Antarctobacter heliothermus: one gene and its partner. The protein of the gene in region 2 interacts with the protein of the main gene of each other region in a pairwise test. Links are inferred from orthologs where the notes say so. Each region holds a gene or a part of one and is shown on either strand. Other genes may lie near its edges. The genes, in order: ANTHELSMS3_RS07070 and def.

Region 1 (6,931 bases), 1.4 Mb from region 2 along the record:
TGGTCGAAGGGCGGTGAGACCTCGACCAGATCCGCGCCGACAATGTTCAACCCGTTCAATTCGCGGCATACCTGCAAGGCCTGATAGCTGTTCGGTCCGCCCACCTCCGGCGTGCCGGTGCCGGGGGCAAAAGTCGGGTCGACGAAATCGATGTCGTAGCTGACATAGGTCGGCGCAGCGCCCACGATGGCGCGCGCCTCTTGCATCACATCCGCGATGCCGCGCTCAAAGAATTCCTCAATCGTTACGATGCGGATGCCATTGGCGGCGGCAAAATCGCGATCTTCTGTGTCGTACATCGTGCCGCGAATGCCGATCTGGATCACCCGCTTCGGGTCCAGCAACCCCTCTTCGACCGCGCGGCGGAAAGGCGTGCCGTGGGTGTACATCGTGCCGCCAAAATAGCTGTTGAACAGGTCGGTGTGGCTGTCAAAGTGGATCATCCCCAACGGCCCATCCTTGGCCAGCGCCCGCAGCACCGGGAGTGAGGTCAGGTGATCGCCGCCCGCCGTCAGCGGACGGATGCCCGCCGCAACAACCTGCGCATAAAACGCGGTGATGCGCGCCATGCTGTCCTGAATATCCGCCGGGTTCGGTCCGACATCGCCCAGATCGGCACAATTGACCGTCTCAAACGGACGCATCCCGCTGGAAGCATGCTGCGCGCGGATCATGGTCGAGGCATCGCGCAACTGGCGCGGTCCGTGGCGCGGGCCGGGGCGGTTGGTCGTCCCACTGTCCCAAGGCACTCCGATCAGCCCCACCTGCACATCTTTGAACCGGGGATGATCCGCCGGAACATGGGGCAGACGCATGAAGGTCGGCACACCGGCAAAGCGTGGCAGATCGAAGCCGGAAACGGGATGGAAAAACGGATCGGACAAGGTTTTCTCCTGATGGTGCGGGACAGCGAGGGGCCAGCCCCTCGCGCTCCCCGGGATATTTTCAGACAGAAGAAGACAGGCGCGCGTGGCGAATGACAAGCCCGTCGCCCTGCGATTCGATACGGGCCACGGCCTGATTGATCGGCTCATAGGCAACTGCCATGGCATGCGCGTTGGCGTGCAGTATGGTATCCGTGTCCGACACCCAGGCCACATGACCTTTCCAGAACATCAGATCGCCACGTTGCGGCGGCGTGCCGGGGGGCAGCGCCGTGCCCAGCGCCTCTTGCATGTCGCTGTCACGCGGACAGGTTTGCCCGCAGCTGTTCAGCGCAATTTGCACCAGCCCGGAACAATCGATCCCGAAGCTGCTGTCGCCGCCCCACAGATAGGGCGTGCCGAGCAGCTGTTCCGCCACGGCGACCGGATCGCTGTCCAGTCGGTCGATAGGAACGAGATGCTGGCTGGGCACATACAAATCCTGTGGGGCCGAATCTTGTGACCAGGCAACACGCGCCCAGCCGTCCGTGATTTCGAGAGCCGTCAGTCGCGTGCCCAGCGACAGCGGCGTGATCTGCCCCATCGCCTTGAGACCCGGCGTGGATTTTCCATAGCTGTGCGCGGCATTGACGCGATGCGTTTCCACGGCCACCGGCGCGGCGATCAAGTCAGCCGCTGCCATCCAGCCGGTATAGCCGTCTTGTTGCGCAAACCCGAACGCCATGCCGCCCTGCAGATCCAACACGCGAAAACCGTCGCCGCGCAGCAATTGCCGGTCGCGCCCGCCATCGGGTTTTGCCAGCAGATCCGCGACCGGGCGTATCACCCTGTGAGGCTCTCCTTCGACAAAGCATTCCGCTTCGACCTGCCCGCGCAACGACACATGCGCGACCCGGCCATTGGAGGGGGTCAGGCGACGGTCCATCATAGCTCCAACACCTGCGGCAGCGCGCCCAGAATGGCGCGCGGACCCTGCATCAACCCGCCCTTGGAGCGGCCGGGCTCTGGCTTGGGTTGCCACGAATAGATGTCAAAATGGGCATAGCGTGCCGCCTGTCCGGTGAACCGCCGCAGGAACAGCGCCGCCGTGATCGACCCGGCAAAGCCCCCCGCAGGCGCGTTGTCCAGATCGGCGATCCCCGGCTCAATCATTGGCTCATAGGGATCATGGAACGGCATCCGCCAGACCGGGTCGGCAGCGCCGGGTGCCGCCTGCGACAGGGCGGCGGCGAAATCCTCGGCATCTGTGTAAAACGGCGCCAGATCCGGCCCGACCGCCACCCGCGCGGCCCCCGTCAACGTCGCCATCGAGATCATCAGATCGGGCGTTTCCTCATCGGCGTAGGCAAGCGCATCGGCCAGCACCAACCGCCCTTCCGCGTCGGTGTTGTTGATTTCAACCGTCAGCCCCTTGCGGGAGGTCAGGATGTCGCCGGGGCGGAAACTGTTGCCCGCAACGCTGTTTTCCACCGCCGGGATCAGCAACCGCAGCCGTACCGGAAGGCCCAGCGCCATGATCGCCTGCGCAAGGCCCAGCGTGTTCGCCGCCCCGCCCATGTCCTTTTTCATGATCCCCATCGACGCACTCGGCTTCAGGTTTAGACCGCCGGTATCAAAACAGACCCCTTTGCCGACCAGCGTCAGCATCGGCCCGGTGTCGCCCCAGCGCATGTCGATCAGACGCGGCGCCTGTTCGGCGGCGCGGCCCACCGCGTGGATCATGGGAAAGTTCTGTTCCAGCAACGCCTCGCCGGTGATCACCTCGATCGACGCGCCGTGCGTGTTGGCCAGATCGCGCGCTGCCGCCTCCAGCGCCTCGGGGCCCATGTCAGAGGCGGGCGTATTCACCAGGTCGCGGGTCAATGCCTCGGCCGCGGCCAAAACCTCGATCCGGGCGGCGTCCACACCGTCGGGGGCGACCAGCGTCTTTTGCACAGCAGTTCCGGCGCTGTAGCGGGTGAACTGATAGCCTGCCAGCAGCCAGCCCAGCGCCTCGGTCGTGGCGGCGTCGGACGGCAGGCCCGACGCGATATGGTACGTCCCCGGTGCCAAACCGGGCAGCGCGCCGGCCAGCGCAAACCGCTGGCGTGCACGCTGGCCTGCCGTCCCATAGCCTGCAAGCGCCGCCTCGGGGGTGCCATCCGCCCCCGGCACCATCAGCGCCGTGTTCAGCGCGCCGGTGAACCCGCTGGCCGTGACCCAGGCGCGCACCCGCGCGTCTTGACCCTGTAGCCAGGTGTCCAGAGACCCCGTTTCGATCAGGTGCAGCGGAAGGGCGGGCGCGTCGGACGCGGCAAAACGGTCAGGCATGTAGGCTCCATTGACAGGGTGCCCTTACCGTATTGCCTGCACGCCGCGCCGCAAGCGGATTTCATCGCGCGGCCCGCGCCGCCCCGTCAGACCGTGAATTCATTGATATCCCACAGCGCCGTCAGCGACCGTTCCCCGACGCGGGCCAGTCGCGCCAATGTGGCCGCCTCGGCCACCGCATCGCCCATTTCGATGCAAGCCGCGACGTCATGCGCCACCATGCTGAGCGAACACAGACCGATCTGGTCCGCAATCGCCGCCAGTGCGCGCAACCCCTTGTGCATGTCCTCACGCGGACCGGACAGCGCCTGCGTCTGCAACTGACACATCCGTTGTGCCAATTCTTCCATCGCGCGACACACCACACCCTCTGCTGCGCTCCGACCAAGGTCCGAACGCAGCGTTTCGATTTGCGCCCTGTCCATCGCCGGACTTTCCGCCGGTGCCAGATACGTTACCTGTTTCACGTTTCACCCCATTCATGTGCTCCCACGCGGGGGCAACATGGACGAAACCAGGTTCCCAAAAGGTTATCCCAGATCGGTGTTTTCGCTCGAATTTCCTCTGTATTCGTCGTACTTGAGGCAATCAGAACCGACGACCGGAGACCTAAATGGAATTCGCCCGCCCCCTGCCCGGCTTTCTCGTGCAACGTTATCACGGCTGGAAAGCAACGACCCATGCCGAAAACAGCGCGTGGTATCAACGCCTTGCGACCGAAGGTCAACGTCCGCGCGCCATGGTGATTTCATGCTGCGATTCCCGTGTGCATGTCACCTCTATCTTTGGGGCGGACCAGGGAGAGTTCTTTATTCACCGTAACATCGCCAACCTTGTTCCGGTTTATGAACCCGACGGTCAGCATCACGGCACTTCGGCGGCGGTGGAATATGCCGTCATGGCGCTCAAGGTGGCGCATCTGATTGTGCTGGGCCATTCCAACTGCGGCGGTGTGCAGGGCTGTCTGGACATGTGCGAAGGCCGTGCGCCGGAACTGGAGGAAACCGCCTCTTTCGTAGGCCGCTGGATGGACATCCTGCGCCCCGGCTATGAGACCGTGAAAGGCCATGCTGACATGCCGCACGCGCTTGAAAAAGAGGCGGTGTCCGTGTCGCTGCGCAACCTCATGACCTTCCCCTTTGTGAAAGAGGCGGTCGAATCCGGCCGACTCAGCCTGCATGGCCTATGGGTCGACATCGGTGAGGGCGGGTTGCACACACTGGACGGCAAGACCGGGATCTTTGCCCCGGTCTAAAACGGTATTTGACTAGGCCTTCTGCGCCAGACTGGACGATGCCAGTTCGCCCGCCTGCCCTGTGCGATGTGCCCGCACGCGGGGGCGGCCGATGCGCTTTGCCAGCCTGGCCAGCGGGACGCCCAGATCACTGCCGGTACACAGCCCTTCGCCAGTATCGTTCAGGATCACCATCTGGCCCCGCCGAAACGTCAGCCCAAACCCCTTGCGCGCCAGCTGCTCGGACAAGGTCTGCCAGTTCTTGGCCCCCTCAAGGATCGGGGCGAGAAACAAACGCAACAACGCCAGTGCTTCACTGTCGAGCGGCCTTGGCAGGCCCGAAGATTTGGGGGAATTTGGCCCGTTGGCCTGGGAAAGTGCTGCCTGTAGCATGATCGCATCCTTACCGATCCAAAAACCGTGGCACGCAAATGCGGCAAAACTGCGGCAACCTCACGCCCAGTCAAAGGATTCTTCCTAAAGCGCAAACAAGCCCTTAATCCGGCGTGCGATCGCAGGGGCACACGGCGCGATGCCTGTTTTACCTACATTTGAAATGACAACAGGCCCGCGCCGGGGGGCGCGGGCCTGTTTCAGGTCAATTTCACGTCGCGCGGCCTTGCAGCGCGCGGTCGGGCACTCAGCCCTTTTTCAGCGCCTTCTGGCCCAGAACTTCGGCGATCTGCACCGCGTTCAGCGCCGCGCCCTTGCGCAGGTTGTCGCTGACGCACCACAGGTTCAGACCGTTGTCGATGGTGCTGTCCTGACGGATGCGGCTGATGAAGGTGGCGAAATCGCCGACGCATTCCTTGGGAGTGACGTAGCCGCCATCCTCACGCTTATCGATCACCATGATGCCGGGGGCCTCGCGCAGGATGTCGCGCGCCTCATCCTCGTCCAGATGATCCTCGAACTCGATGTTGATCGCCTCGGAGTGGCCAACAAAGACCGGCACCCGCACACAGGTGGCTGTGACCTTGATCTTGGGGTCGATGATCTTTTTCGTCTCCGCCACCATCTTCCACTCTTCCTTGGTGGACCCGTCTTCCATGAAGACGTCGATGTGCGGAATCACGTTAAAGGCAATTTCCTTGGTGAACTTGGTCGGCGGCACGTCCTTGGTCGGGTTGTAGACCGCCTTGGTCTGCTCCCACAGCTCATCCATGCCTTCTTTGCCTGAACCGGACACCGACTGGTATGTCGAGACGACAACACGCTTGATCCGCGCGCGGTCATGCAGTGGCTTGAGCGCGACGACCATTTGCGCCGTCGAACAGTTGGGGTTCGCGATGATGTTTTTCTTGGTGTAGCCCATGACCGCGTCGGCGTTCACTTCCGGTACGATCAGCGGAACGTCCGGGTCGTAGCGATACAAGGACGAGTTGTCGATCACGACACAGCCCGCCGCGGCGGCCTTGGGCGCGAATTCTTTGGTCGGGCCAGAGCCGACGGCAAACAGGGCGATGTCCCAGCCAGTGAAATCGAAAGTGGCCAGATCCTTGGTCTTGAGGGTCTTGTCGCCAAAGCTCACCTCTGTGCCCAGCGATTTGCGCGAGGCGAGTACGGCGATCTCGTCGACGGGGAACGCCCGCTCGGCGAGGATGTTGAGCATTTCGCGGCCCACGTTGCCCGTGGCACCAACGACGACAATACGGTAGCCCATATGGCCCTCCTTAGGGGTTGCGCCGCCACCCACGCGCGGATCGCACGGCCAGCGGAATGGCGCGTGTCATATCGCAGGCGCAGCATGGGCGAAAGCCCCCATTCGTTGCTCCACCGCCACTTCAACGGGCAACCGACCCGAATTACGCTCAAATTCGCCCGAAAAACCGGCATGCCCCCCTGGTGATAATCCGCTTGTACTCGCAACCGCAGAAATAAGCGGCTTGCTTGCTTGCGGTTGAGTAACCTAAGACAGAAAAAAGCGGAGTTGTCCTCGTCGACGAAACGGCCAAGCCTGGCGCAAGACCAGCCTCGTTTCGAACCCGGCAGATAGGCTCCCGGAACGTATCGACATGGGACACGGCAGAATGTTCTACAACCTCGTGATGGCCCTGTCCCGGACGCAAAAGCAACTGCTTTTCATCCTGATGGACGCTTTGGTCGTTCCGTTGGCGATGATTGCCGCGCTTGTCCTGTCGACCTCTGGCACAAGCGATCAACTGACCTTGTCCGCCCTCCTGCCCATGGTGATCCTGCTAACCGGCACCGGCGTTGCTGCGGGTTGGTCGCTGAGCCTGACCCGGATCACGCTCAACGCCTACGAGATGCGCGGCGTGATCCGGACTGCAACCTATGCCGGGATTTTGGGCGTGTTGGGCTTTGGCCTGAACACCGTCATGAGAACGGGCCTGCCAGTCGGAGCATTTGTGATCTTTGCGCTGCTCGTGCTGGTCATGTCCGCCTCTTGGCGGATCATCCTGCGGCAGGTCACGCTGAACATCTATCGCCACGGCAAGGACCGCGTGCGGGTGTTGATCTACGGCGCAGGGCAGACCGGTCA
Region 2 (9,545 bases):
GGCGTCCAAAGGCGTTCGAGGACTTCGCAGTTTCTTCTGTCCTGAAATATCCCGGGGGAGTCGACCGCAGGGAGACGGGGGCAGCGCCCCATTCGGCTGCATCGAAAGGCGACACGCCTTCTCGCACCCGCCAACCGCCTGTGCCATCATCGGACAACAACAGGCGGAGGCAGTCACATGGCAGAACTGGAACAGCGGATCTCACAGGGGCGCGGTGATGAAACCGCAGACCTCGTCCTGCGCGGCGGACAGGTATTCGACCTGATCACCGGCGCGCTGCTGGACGGCGACGTCGCGGTCTGCGGCGATACGATTGTGGGCGTTTTCGATCACTACGAAGGGCGTAAGGTGATCGACGTCTCGGGCCTGATCCTTGTTCCCGGATTCATCGACACGCATCTGCACATCGAATCCTCGCTGGTCACACCGTTCGAATTTGACCGCTGCGTCACCCCGCGCGGGGTGACGACAGCCATCTGCGATCCGCATGAGATTGCCAATGTGATCGGCGCTGCGGGTGTTCGTTATTTCCAGGACGCCAGCCGCCACGCGCTGTTGGACATCAAGGTACAGCTTTCGTCCTGCGTGCCTTCGACCCATATGGAAACAGCCGGGGCGGAACTGGACGCAGATGCGATTGCCGGGTTGATGGGGCATCCATCCGGCCTTGGGCTGGCGGAGTTCATGAATTTTCCCGGCGTGATCCACCGCGATCCACAAGCGATGGACAAGCTGCGCCTGTTCGAAGGTGCCCATGTGGACGGGCATTGCCCGTTGTTGTCGGGTAAGGAACTAAACGCCTATATCGCCGCCGGCATCCGCACCGAACATGAAGCAACAAACCCGGACGAGGCACTGGAAAAGCTGCGCAAGGGGATGCGGGTGCTGATCCGTGAAGGGTCTGTCTCCAAAGACCTGCATGCGCTGCAGCCGCTGCTGGATGAGCGGACGGCCCCCTACATGTGCCTGTGCACCGATGACCGCAACCCGCTGGACATAGGCGAATACGGGCACCTCGATTACATGATCCGAGAGCTGATCCGGTTAGGCTGCTCACCATTGGCGGTCTACCGTGCCGCCAGCCTGTCCGCAGCTGAGGCATTCGGCCTCAAGGATCGCGGTATGATCGCTCCGGGCAAACGCGGGGACATCGTGGCGGTCAGATCGTTGGAAGATTGCGACGCGCAACTAGTGTTGGCGGGTGGCGTGGTGGTGGACGACGCCGGATTTGCCAAACGCGGGACCGTGGCCCCGGTCGGGCGCGGTTCGGTCAAGGCACCGACCGTCAGCGCGCAGGACTTTCGCGCACGCGGAAACCGGGTGGAAACGGATGTGATCGGCATCCGCGAGGGGCAGATCCTGACCGACCATCTGCATGAGGACATTCCGATCACCGACGGCGATAAGCGGCCTGACGTGACGCGCGATCTGGTGCGGATTGCCGTGGTCGAACGACATGGGAAGAACGGCAATATCGCCACCGGCTTTGTCCGTGGATTTGGCCTGCAGGCAGGGGCGATTGGCTCGACCGTCTGTCACGACCACCACAACATTGCCTGTGTCGGCGTCGATTATGCTGACATGGCCGTTGCGGCCAACCGTTTGGGAGAAATCGAGGGCGGCTTTGTCGTGGTGCGCAATGGTCAGGTGCTGGCCGAACTGGCACTGCCGGTCGCAGGGTTGATGTCGCTAGAGCCGTTTGAGACAGTGCGCGCGCAATTGGTGGACCTGCGTGCGGCGGCGAAATCGCTGGGCGTGGGACTGGAAGAGCCTTTCCTGCAACTGGCGTTTCTGGCGCTGCCGGTGATCCCGGCGCTCAAGATTACCGACAGGGGAATGGTTGACGTGAACAAGTTTGAAATCATCGGCTGAGGCACAAAAAGGAACATGGGGCAGGCGCCGCCGCACCTGCCCCATGTTCCTTTTGTCCAAAAATATCCAAGGTGGGCCTCATGCCCGCCACCCTGACAGCCCTACAGCCGGTTAAGCAGAGCCGGCGTTGGCCAGGCATCGGCAGGCATTCCCAGTTCACGTTGCACGTTGCGCACCGCATCCCGTGTACCCGCGCCAAGAATGCCGTCAATCTTGCCGACATCATAGCCGCGCGCGGCCAGTCTGGATTGCAACTGCTTCATTTGTTCACCTGACAGACCCGGCTCCGGGTTGCCCGCGTCATAGACCGGCGCGCCCTGCAGCCGGGTGCCAAAGTAGGCCGCGGTCAGAACGTAGGTAAAGCTCTGGTTCCACTCGAAATAGACGCTGAAGTTCGGATATGCGATAAAGGCCGGTCCCTTGCGCCCCTGCGGCACAATGATCGAGGCCTCAAGCCGTCCGTCGTCCAGCGCGCCGTGACGTCCCCGGACGCCCAACTGCTCCCATTCGGCGACGGTCTTGGTGGCATGCATCCCGGTGTCGTACCAGTCCAGATCGGAGGGCAGAACAACCTCTTGCAGCCACGGCTCATTCGGACGCCAGCCAAGGTGGGACAGCATCTTGGCCCCGGACATCAGCGCATCGGGGGCAGAAGTCTTGGGCGTCACATGACCGTCGCCATCCCCGTCGACGCCGTTGATCAGAATGTCTTTGGGCAGCATTTGCACCATGCCGATTTCACCCGCCCAGGCCCCTGTTGTAGTGCGCGGGTCAATATCTCCCTGTGCGTACAGAGAAAGCGCGGCAAAAACCTGCGGGCGAAAGATCTCAGGGCGACGGCAGTCATGCGCCAATGTCACCAGCGCGTTCACCGTGTTGAAATCCCCCTGAAACGCCCCGAAATCCGTCTCGAATGCCCAAAATGCCAAAAGCACGCCGCGCGACAGGCCGAATTCGCTTTCGATACGGTCAAAGACGCTGTCATAGCGGTCCGCCATTTGACGCCCCTTGTCGAGACGGCTCTGGCTAATCAGCTTGCGGGAAAACGTGATGAACGGATCCTGAAAGATGCCCTGCCGTTGGTCAGCCCGAAGAACGGCGGGGCTTTGCTGAACGCCGGCAAAGAACCGCCGAACCGTGTCAGCGTCATGACCCAGTGTGACCGCCTCTTGGCGGAGGCTATCCACAAAAGTGCCAAAGCCGCCGCCGCAGGGAACGTCCTGCGCCTGCGCCGCGCCTGCCAGCATCAGAGCGCCGATTATAGCTGAAAACCGCATGAATTTCCTCGTTTGCTGTTTGATGGCGCACAGTAACAAGCCCGGCGCGCGGAGCAAGCAGGCTTCGGCAGAGTGCCACGACAATGCGGCGGCAGACCGCTCGGTGGAAACTCTGCGTACACGCAAAATTCAGAGGCGGATTAACCCTTTCTTCACCCCTGTGAAGGATTACTAAACCTATACGAAAGTTTAGTCTAATTCCCGTTCGGGTTTTGGTTCTGTGGAGGTTCGCGTGAATGTGCTGATAGTGGAAAGCAGCAAACCGCTCGCTCAACTGTGGCAGCGCCATTTACAACGCAGTGGCGTCGATGTCTGGACAGCCTACACCCAGAACGCGGCTTTTGAACTGCTGGAAACCCACTCATTCCAGGTGATCATCCTTGATGTGGTGGTCGAGAACGACAGCACGCTGGCGGTGTCCGATATCGCCCAGTTCCGCCAGCCTGACGCGCGGGTCATCTTTGTCACCAACACCAGCTTCTTCTCGGACGGGTCAATCTTCAACCTGTGCGCGAATGCCTGCGCATATCTGCCCAGCTCGACGCCGCCGGATGACCTGACAAACATGGTGCACCACTACGCACGTGCCTCCTGACCCGGTAATCCGGTTCAGGCCGCCCGCAATCTCTCTCGCCCATGCGGAGCATCCAGATCGAGGTCAGGACCCACAGGCACGATGCGATGCGGGTTCACCGTATCTTGGCTGTAGTGGTAGTGCCGCGTGATATGGGCGAAATTCACCGTTTCGGCCACACCGGGCCACTGGTACAGTTCGCGGGTGTAGGCCCAGAGATTGGGGTAATCCACGATCCGCGCGCGATTGCATTTGAAGTGACAGTGGTAAACCATGTCAAAGCGGATCAGCGTCGTGAAAAGTCGCCAGTCGGCCTCTGTGACGCGATTACCCATCAAATAGCGGCTGAGCGACAGCCGTTCCTCGAGCCAGTCAAGCGTATCAAAGAGCGGGTGAACGGCGGCGTCATAGGCCTCTTGCGACGTGGCAAAGCCCGTTTTGTAGACACCATTATTAAGCGTGTCGTAGATACGCGCGTTGACCGGGTCGATGGCATCGCGAAGATCTTTGGGCCAGTAGTCATCCGTATTGCCGGTCAGACCGTCAAAGGCGCTGTTGAACATGCGGATGATCTCGGCGGATTCGTTTGAGACGATGGTTTCGCGGTGCTTGTCCCACAAGATCGGCACCGTGACCCGCGTTGTCGCCTTGGGGTTCGCCTTGACGTAGACGTCGCGCAAGAAAGGCAAGCCATACAGCGTGTCGCCAGTTGCGCCGTCCCTGTCCTGGTCAAAAGTCCAGCCGTCGCCCAGCATATCGGGGTGCACGACACTGACAGTGATTAGATCCTCCAGCCCCTTGAGTTTGCGAAAGATCAACGCGCGGTGCGCCCAAGGGCATGCATAGCTGACGTAGAGATGATAGCGGTCAGGTTCCGCCTTGAACCCGCCGTCACCCGAAGGACCGGCCGAGCCGTCCGCGGTAATCCAGTTGCGCGAAACCGAGTCCGAACGGACAAATTTTCCGCCGGATTTCTTGGTGTCGTACCAGCCGTCGTGCCAGATACCGTCAACGAGTTGTCCCATGTCATGCGCCTTTTGTTACCTGCTCCAAGACGTAGAAGCGTTCAGGACCATATCAAAGCCCTAGCGTTGCAGGCTTGCAGTGCGCATTTGCACAGGTCTGCGCGACAATAGATAAGCGTCCGCTCCCGAGTCTTTCTCAATTCACTTGGCGATTCTGGAATTCACATATAGGTTAAAAAAATATTAACATGCCATTCTGGAGAAGGTTATGATCCGATTTCTTTGTGCATTGTCCTTGCTATTCTTTCCGACTATCTCCCCCGCCGATGAAATGCCCACTCCTGCAAAGCCGGAAATTTCCACCTCGGCCCCGGGACATGGCGGCGGGTGCCGGAAAGATTCGCCTCCCGGAAAGTGTTGCCACGCGGGATCCAAACCGTACCACTGCCACTGAACAACGTGACCAGTTTCGAGGTTGGTCCGGGGCGCGATGTCAGCGCAAGTAGGTTTTATACACCCAGATCAGTACAAGTGCGCCCAGCACCGCACCGACAAGGCCCGCCAGTAGTCCGGTGACGGCTAACAGGAAACGAATGATCAGACCACCGATCAGCGCGCCGCCGATCCCGATGGCGATGGTCGGCAAGACGCCGGTGTCCATCTTCATCATGCGGGTGGCAAGAAAGCCGGCGGCAGCGCCGACGATAATAAGCCAGACTATGGGCATGGAGGTCTCCTAACGGGACGGATTTCGGCCGTAGGATAGTCGAGCACAGCGGTCGGGCCTAGCGGGAAGGTTGCGCAAACGGGGCCGCAGCAGGGAACGGTGCAACTAAAGCGCATTTGGTGGAGAAACTTGGGCGGTTTAGATATGGGTGCATCTCAATCGCGGCAGGAGGGGGCGCTGCCCCCGTCTCCCTGCGGTCGTCTCCCCCGGGATATTTTCGGACAGAAGAAACGTGGGGTCAGCGCTTTGTGTTTTAGCGTTTACGCCAGTGCGTGGGGACGATGACCAGCGCGCCGATGGAGGCAGCAATGGCGTTGAGGCCGGGTGCGCGAAAGCCGATGCCGAACATGATCGTCACGAAATAGAACAGGAACGCGCCGCCGATGCAGATGATGATGCTGGGCAGGATGCCGTTATGGGTGAACCGCGACTTCTCGGAGGCGTATCCGACGATGCCCGCGATTACCACGGTGCCGATCAGAGTTGGGAACATGGGCGTCTCCTGTGTGTGAGGTCATTGCAGTCACCTTGGGCAGGTCAGTCGCCCAGACGGGTGCCGGGCGGAAGTGGATGTCCATTCAGAAAGGTAGCGGCGTCTTGCGCGCCTTTTCCTGCCCGCTGGGCGCGCGTGACGCGCAGGGCGTTCTCGCCGCAAGCGACGGTGAACGTGTCGTCCAACAGCGAGCCGGGCGCGCCCTGTCCAGTCGCCGGTTCCGCGCCGAGCAGTTTGATCCGGTTGCCCGTGTGCGTGGTCCAAGCACCGGGAAAAGGCGACAGGCCGCGGATCTGGCGTGAGACGTCTGCCGCCGGGAGGGTCCAGTCGATCGCAGCCTCCGACTTGTCGATTTTGGCGGCGTAGGTAGCGCCATCATTGGGTTGCGCTTCGGGCGTGAGCGTGTCGAGCCTGTCCAGCGCCATGACGATCAGTTCCGCGCCCAGCACGCTAAGGCGGTCGTGCAGCTCGCCGGTCGTTTCGGCGGCACCGATGGGTGTGGCCTCGCGCAGCAGGACCGGGCCGGTGTCCAGACCGGCCTCCATCTGCATGATGCAGATGCCGGTTTCGGCGTCTCCCGCCATGATCGCGCGGTGAATTGGGGCCGCCCCGCGCCAGCGCGGCAATAGAGAGGCATGGATATTGAGGCAGCCATGTGCCGGCGCGTCGAGGATGGCCTGCGGCAGGATCAGGCCGTAGGCGACGACCACAGCGATGTCGGCGTTCAGATCGGCGAACGCCTGCTGTTCGGTAGATGATTTAAGGCTGGTGGGATGGCGGACCGGCAGACCCAGTGCCTGTGCCCTTGCATGGACCGGCGTGGCGCGGTCCTTTTTTCCCCGGCCTGCTGGGCGGGGCGGCTGGCAATAGACGCAGGCGATGTCGTGTCCCGCCGCGACAAGCGCGTCCAACACTGGAACAGAGAAATCCGGGGTTCCCATGAAGATGACGCGCATGTGAATGATCCCTTGTCCTGCCTTGCCGGTGTCTTATCGCAGGTCTCGGCCGGGCAGAAGGGGCATTGACCGGAACGACCCGGATGCAAGAGAGCCCGGATCAAGTTTGGGCCGACGGGTGCGCGGACGGCCCCCCCAAGGCGGACTTAGCCCAGTTTGCGCGCCTTGCGTAGCAGCATATCGCGTTTGATCTTGCTGAGTCTGTCGAAATACATACGCCCTTGGAGATGGTCGATCTGATGCTGGACCGAGGTTGCCCAGAGGCCGACCAGATCCTTGCGCACCTTCATGCCTTGATGGTCAAGGTAGGTGACCGTAACCGCACGGGGGCGCGAGATTTTAGCAGACACCCCAGGCAGATTCGGGCTGGCCTCTTCGTGGTCGCGGAACTCGACCGAGGCATGCAGGATGACCGGATTGGCCATCAGGATCGCCTTGCCCCTCTCTTCAGAGGCATCAACCACCGCGAGGCGTAACATGACGCCGATCTGCGGCGCGGCAAGGCCAACGCCGGGCATCGCCTCCATCGTGTCGACCATGTCCTGCCAGATGGCGCGGATGTCATCGGTGATCTCGGCGACCGGGGCAGCGGCGGTGCGCAGGCGTTTGTCCGGCCAGGGAACGAAAGCCCGTTTGGTCATGCGCCCTGCCCCTTTGCGTAGTCCGCCAGCAGGGCGGCGCGCGCCGTCGGGTCAAGACGGTCGAAATGCATAATGCCGTCCAGATGATCCAGTTCGTGCTGAGCGATGGTGGCGGCGGCACCGGTCAGGGTCACCTCCTGCGCGGTGCCGGTCAGGTCGGTATAGGCCAGCGTGATCTCGGCGGGTCGGCTGACATCGGCGCTGACACCCGGCACGGACAGGCAGCCTTCGGTCGCTATCGCAGTAACATCAGTTGTCGCGGAGATCCTTGGATTGAGGCAGGCAAGCGGGGTCATGTCACCCTCTTTCCAGCCCGCATCCATGACAAAAAGGCGCGTCGTCCCGCCGACCTGCGGCGCGGCAAGACCCCGGCCCGGAGCGGCATACATCGTCTCAAACATATCGGTGACCAGCTGCTCAACCGCGGCCCGGTCATCAACCGGGGTGCAGACCTGCGCCAAGCGCGGGTCTGGCCACTTCAGGATCGGTAGCAGGCTCATGCCCGTTCCCGCGCGCGTTCTTTCTTTAGTTTGACCATTTTTCGGGTGATCAACTGACGTCGCAGCGGTTTGAGGTAGTCGATAAACAGCCTGCCTTCGAGGTGGTCGATCTCATGCTGCACACAGGTCGCCCAGAGACCATCGAAGGTCTCGGACTGCAGCTTGCCGTCGCGATCGATCCATTCCACATCGACGATCTTGGGGCGTTCCACATCGGCGTATTGGTCGGGGATCGACAGGCAGCCCTCTTCGTAGACGTTGCGTTCGTCCGAGCTTGCCAGAACCTTGGGGTTGAACATGACCAGTGGGCGATGCGCATCTTCGCTGTCGGATTTCACACAATCCAGCACGATCAGTCGCGACATGACACCGACCTGCGGTGCCGCAAGGCCGATGCCGGGCGCGGCATACATCGTTTCCAGCATGTCGTCCGCAAGCACGCGTAGATCGTCCGACAGATCGTCGACAGGATCGCAGTGCTTCTTCAGGCGAGGATCGGGGTGGATGAGAATGGGCCGTTTCATGGCGCTGATTTAAGGGCGTCGTGCGGTTTAGGCAAGCATGTGCTCTTGCCCTTGGCGGCCAGACCGCTAGCGTGCCGCTTCGAAAACCAAATAGAGGTCAGGAAATGAGCCGTTTTGACGAAGTGATCGACCGCGTCGGCACCCATGCGATGAAGTGGGACATGATGGAGGCGCGCTATGACGTCTCGCCCGAGGATGGGCTGGCGATGTGGGTTGCGGACATGGATTTCCGCGCGCCCGACTGCATATCGCAGGCATTGCAGGGCATGGTCGATCACGGGGTTTATGGCTATTTTGGCGATGACCGGGCCTATTTGGACGCCGTGCGCTGGTGGGCAGAAGAACGGCACGGATGGCAGGTTGAACCAGAGTGGATCTTTTCAACCCATGGTCTGGTGAACGGCATTTCCATGTGCCTGCAGGCCTACACAGACCCGGGGGACAGCGTTGTCCTGTTCACGCCGGTTTATCACGCCTTCGCGCGGGTGATCCGGGCTGCGGGCCGCAAGGTGGTGGAATGCCCTCTGGTTCTGGAGGATGGCCGCTATGTCATGGATCTGGACGAGTACGACACGCTGATGACCGGAGCAGAAAAGATGGTAATCCTGTGCTCCCCCCACAATCCCGGCGGGCGCGTATGGTCCAGGTCGGAATTGCAGGCGGTGGCGGGCTTTGCCGAACGCCATGACCTGCTGCTGGTCTCGGACGAGATTCACAACGATCTGGTGATGCCGGGCTATACGCATGTACCGATGGCGGTTGCAGCGCCCGACATTCTGGACCGGCTGGTGATGATGTCGGCCACCACCAAAACCTTTAACATCGCGGGTGCCCATATCGGCAATGTGATCGTTCCAGACGAGGCCCTGCGGGCGCGTTTCGGCAAGGCCATGTCTGCCATGGGCATCTCTCCCAACTCCTTTGGTCTGGTCATGGCAACCGCCGCCTGTTCGCCCGAAGGCGCCGCCTGGGTCGATGAACTGGTGCAGTATCTGGATGGCAACCGGCGGCTATTT

The links.
Region 1: the proteins of def (region 2) and ANTHELSMS3_RS07070 interact in binary tests that used the Escherichia coli proteins (3 or more experiments, as listed by UniProt). The link is inferred for Antarctobacter heliothermus from one-to-one orthologs.

Annotation. Positions count from the first base shown.
Region 1 is NZ_CP022540.1:1,502,901-1,509,831, reverse strand. What follows is about bases 4,081-6,931. They hold ANTHELSMS3_RS07070 (aspartate-semialdehyde dehydrogenase), read right to left. Parts: upstream 6,092-6,931; coding sequence 5,069-6,091; downstream 4,081-5,068. Other genes in these bases: ANTHELSMS3_RS07065 (polysaccharide biosynthesis protein), read left to right, coding at 6,459-6,931; ANTHELSMS3_RS07075 (hypothetical protein), read right to left, coding at 4,462-4,821; ANTHELSMS3_RS07080 (carbonic anhydrase), read left to right, coding at 4,081-4,449. Outside these bases: speB (agmatinase), read right to left, coding at 1-884; ANTHELSMS3_RS07095 (C40 family peptidase), read right to left, coding at 946-1,809; ANTHELSMS3_RS07090 (leucyl aminopeptidase family protein), read right to left, coding at 1,809-3,194; ANTHELSMS3_RS07085 (hypothetical protein), read right to left, coding at 3,281-3,661; more of ANTHELSMS3_RS07080, read left to right, coding at 3,808-4,080.
Region 2 is NZ_CP022540.1:118,863-128,407, forward strand. The notes cover bases 6,766-9,545. They hold def (peptide deformylase), read right to left. Parts: upstream 8,530-9,545; coding sequence 8,002-8,529; downstream 6,766-8,001. Other genes in these bases: fmt (methionyl-tRNA formyltransferase), read right to left, coding at 6,766-6,864; def (peptide deformylase), read right to left, coding at 7,011-7,505; def (peptide deformylase), read right to left, coding at 7,502-8,005; ANTHELSMS3_RS00695 (MalY/PatB family protein), read left to right, coding at 8,634-9,545. Also shown: ade (adenine deaminase), read left to right, coding at 178-1,872; ANTHELSMS3_RS00645 (lytic murein transglycosylase), read right to left, coding at 1,974-3,149; ANTHELSMS3_RS00650 (response regulator transcription factor), read left to right, coding at 3,382-3,744; ANTHELSMS3_RS00655 (glutathione S-transferase family protein), read right to left, coding at 3,759-4,748; ANTHELSMS3_RS00665 (GlsB/YeaQ/YmgE family stress response membrane protein), read right to left, coding at 5,182-5,415; ANTHELSMS3_RS00670 (hypothetical protein), read right to left, coding at 5,669-5,908; more of fmt, read right to left, coding at 5,953-6,765. UniProt on the Escherichia coli protein: Removes the formyl group from the N-terminal Met of newly synthesized proteins. Requires at least a dipeptide for an efficient rate of reaction. N-terminal L-methionine is a prerequisite for activity but the enzyme has broad specificity at other positions.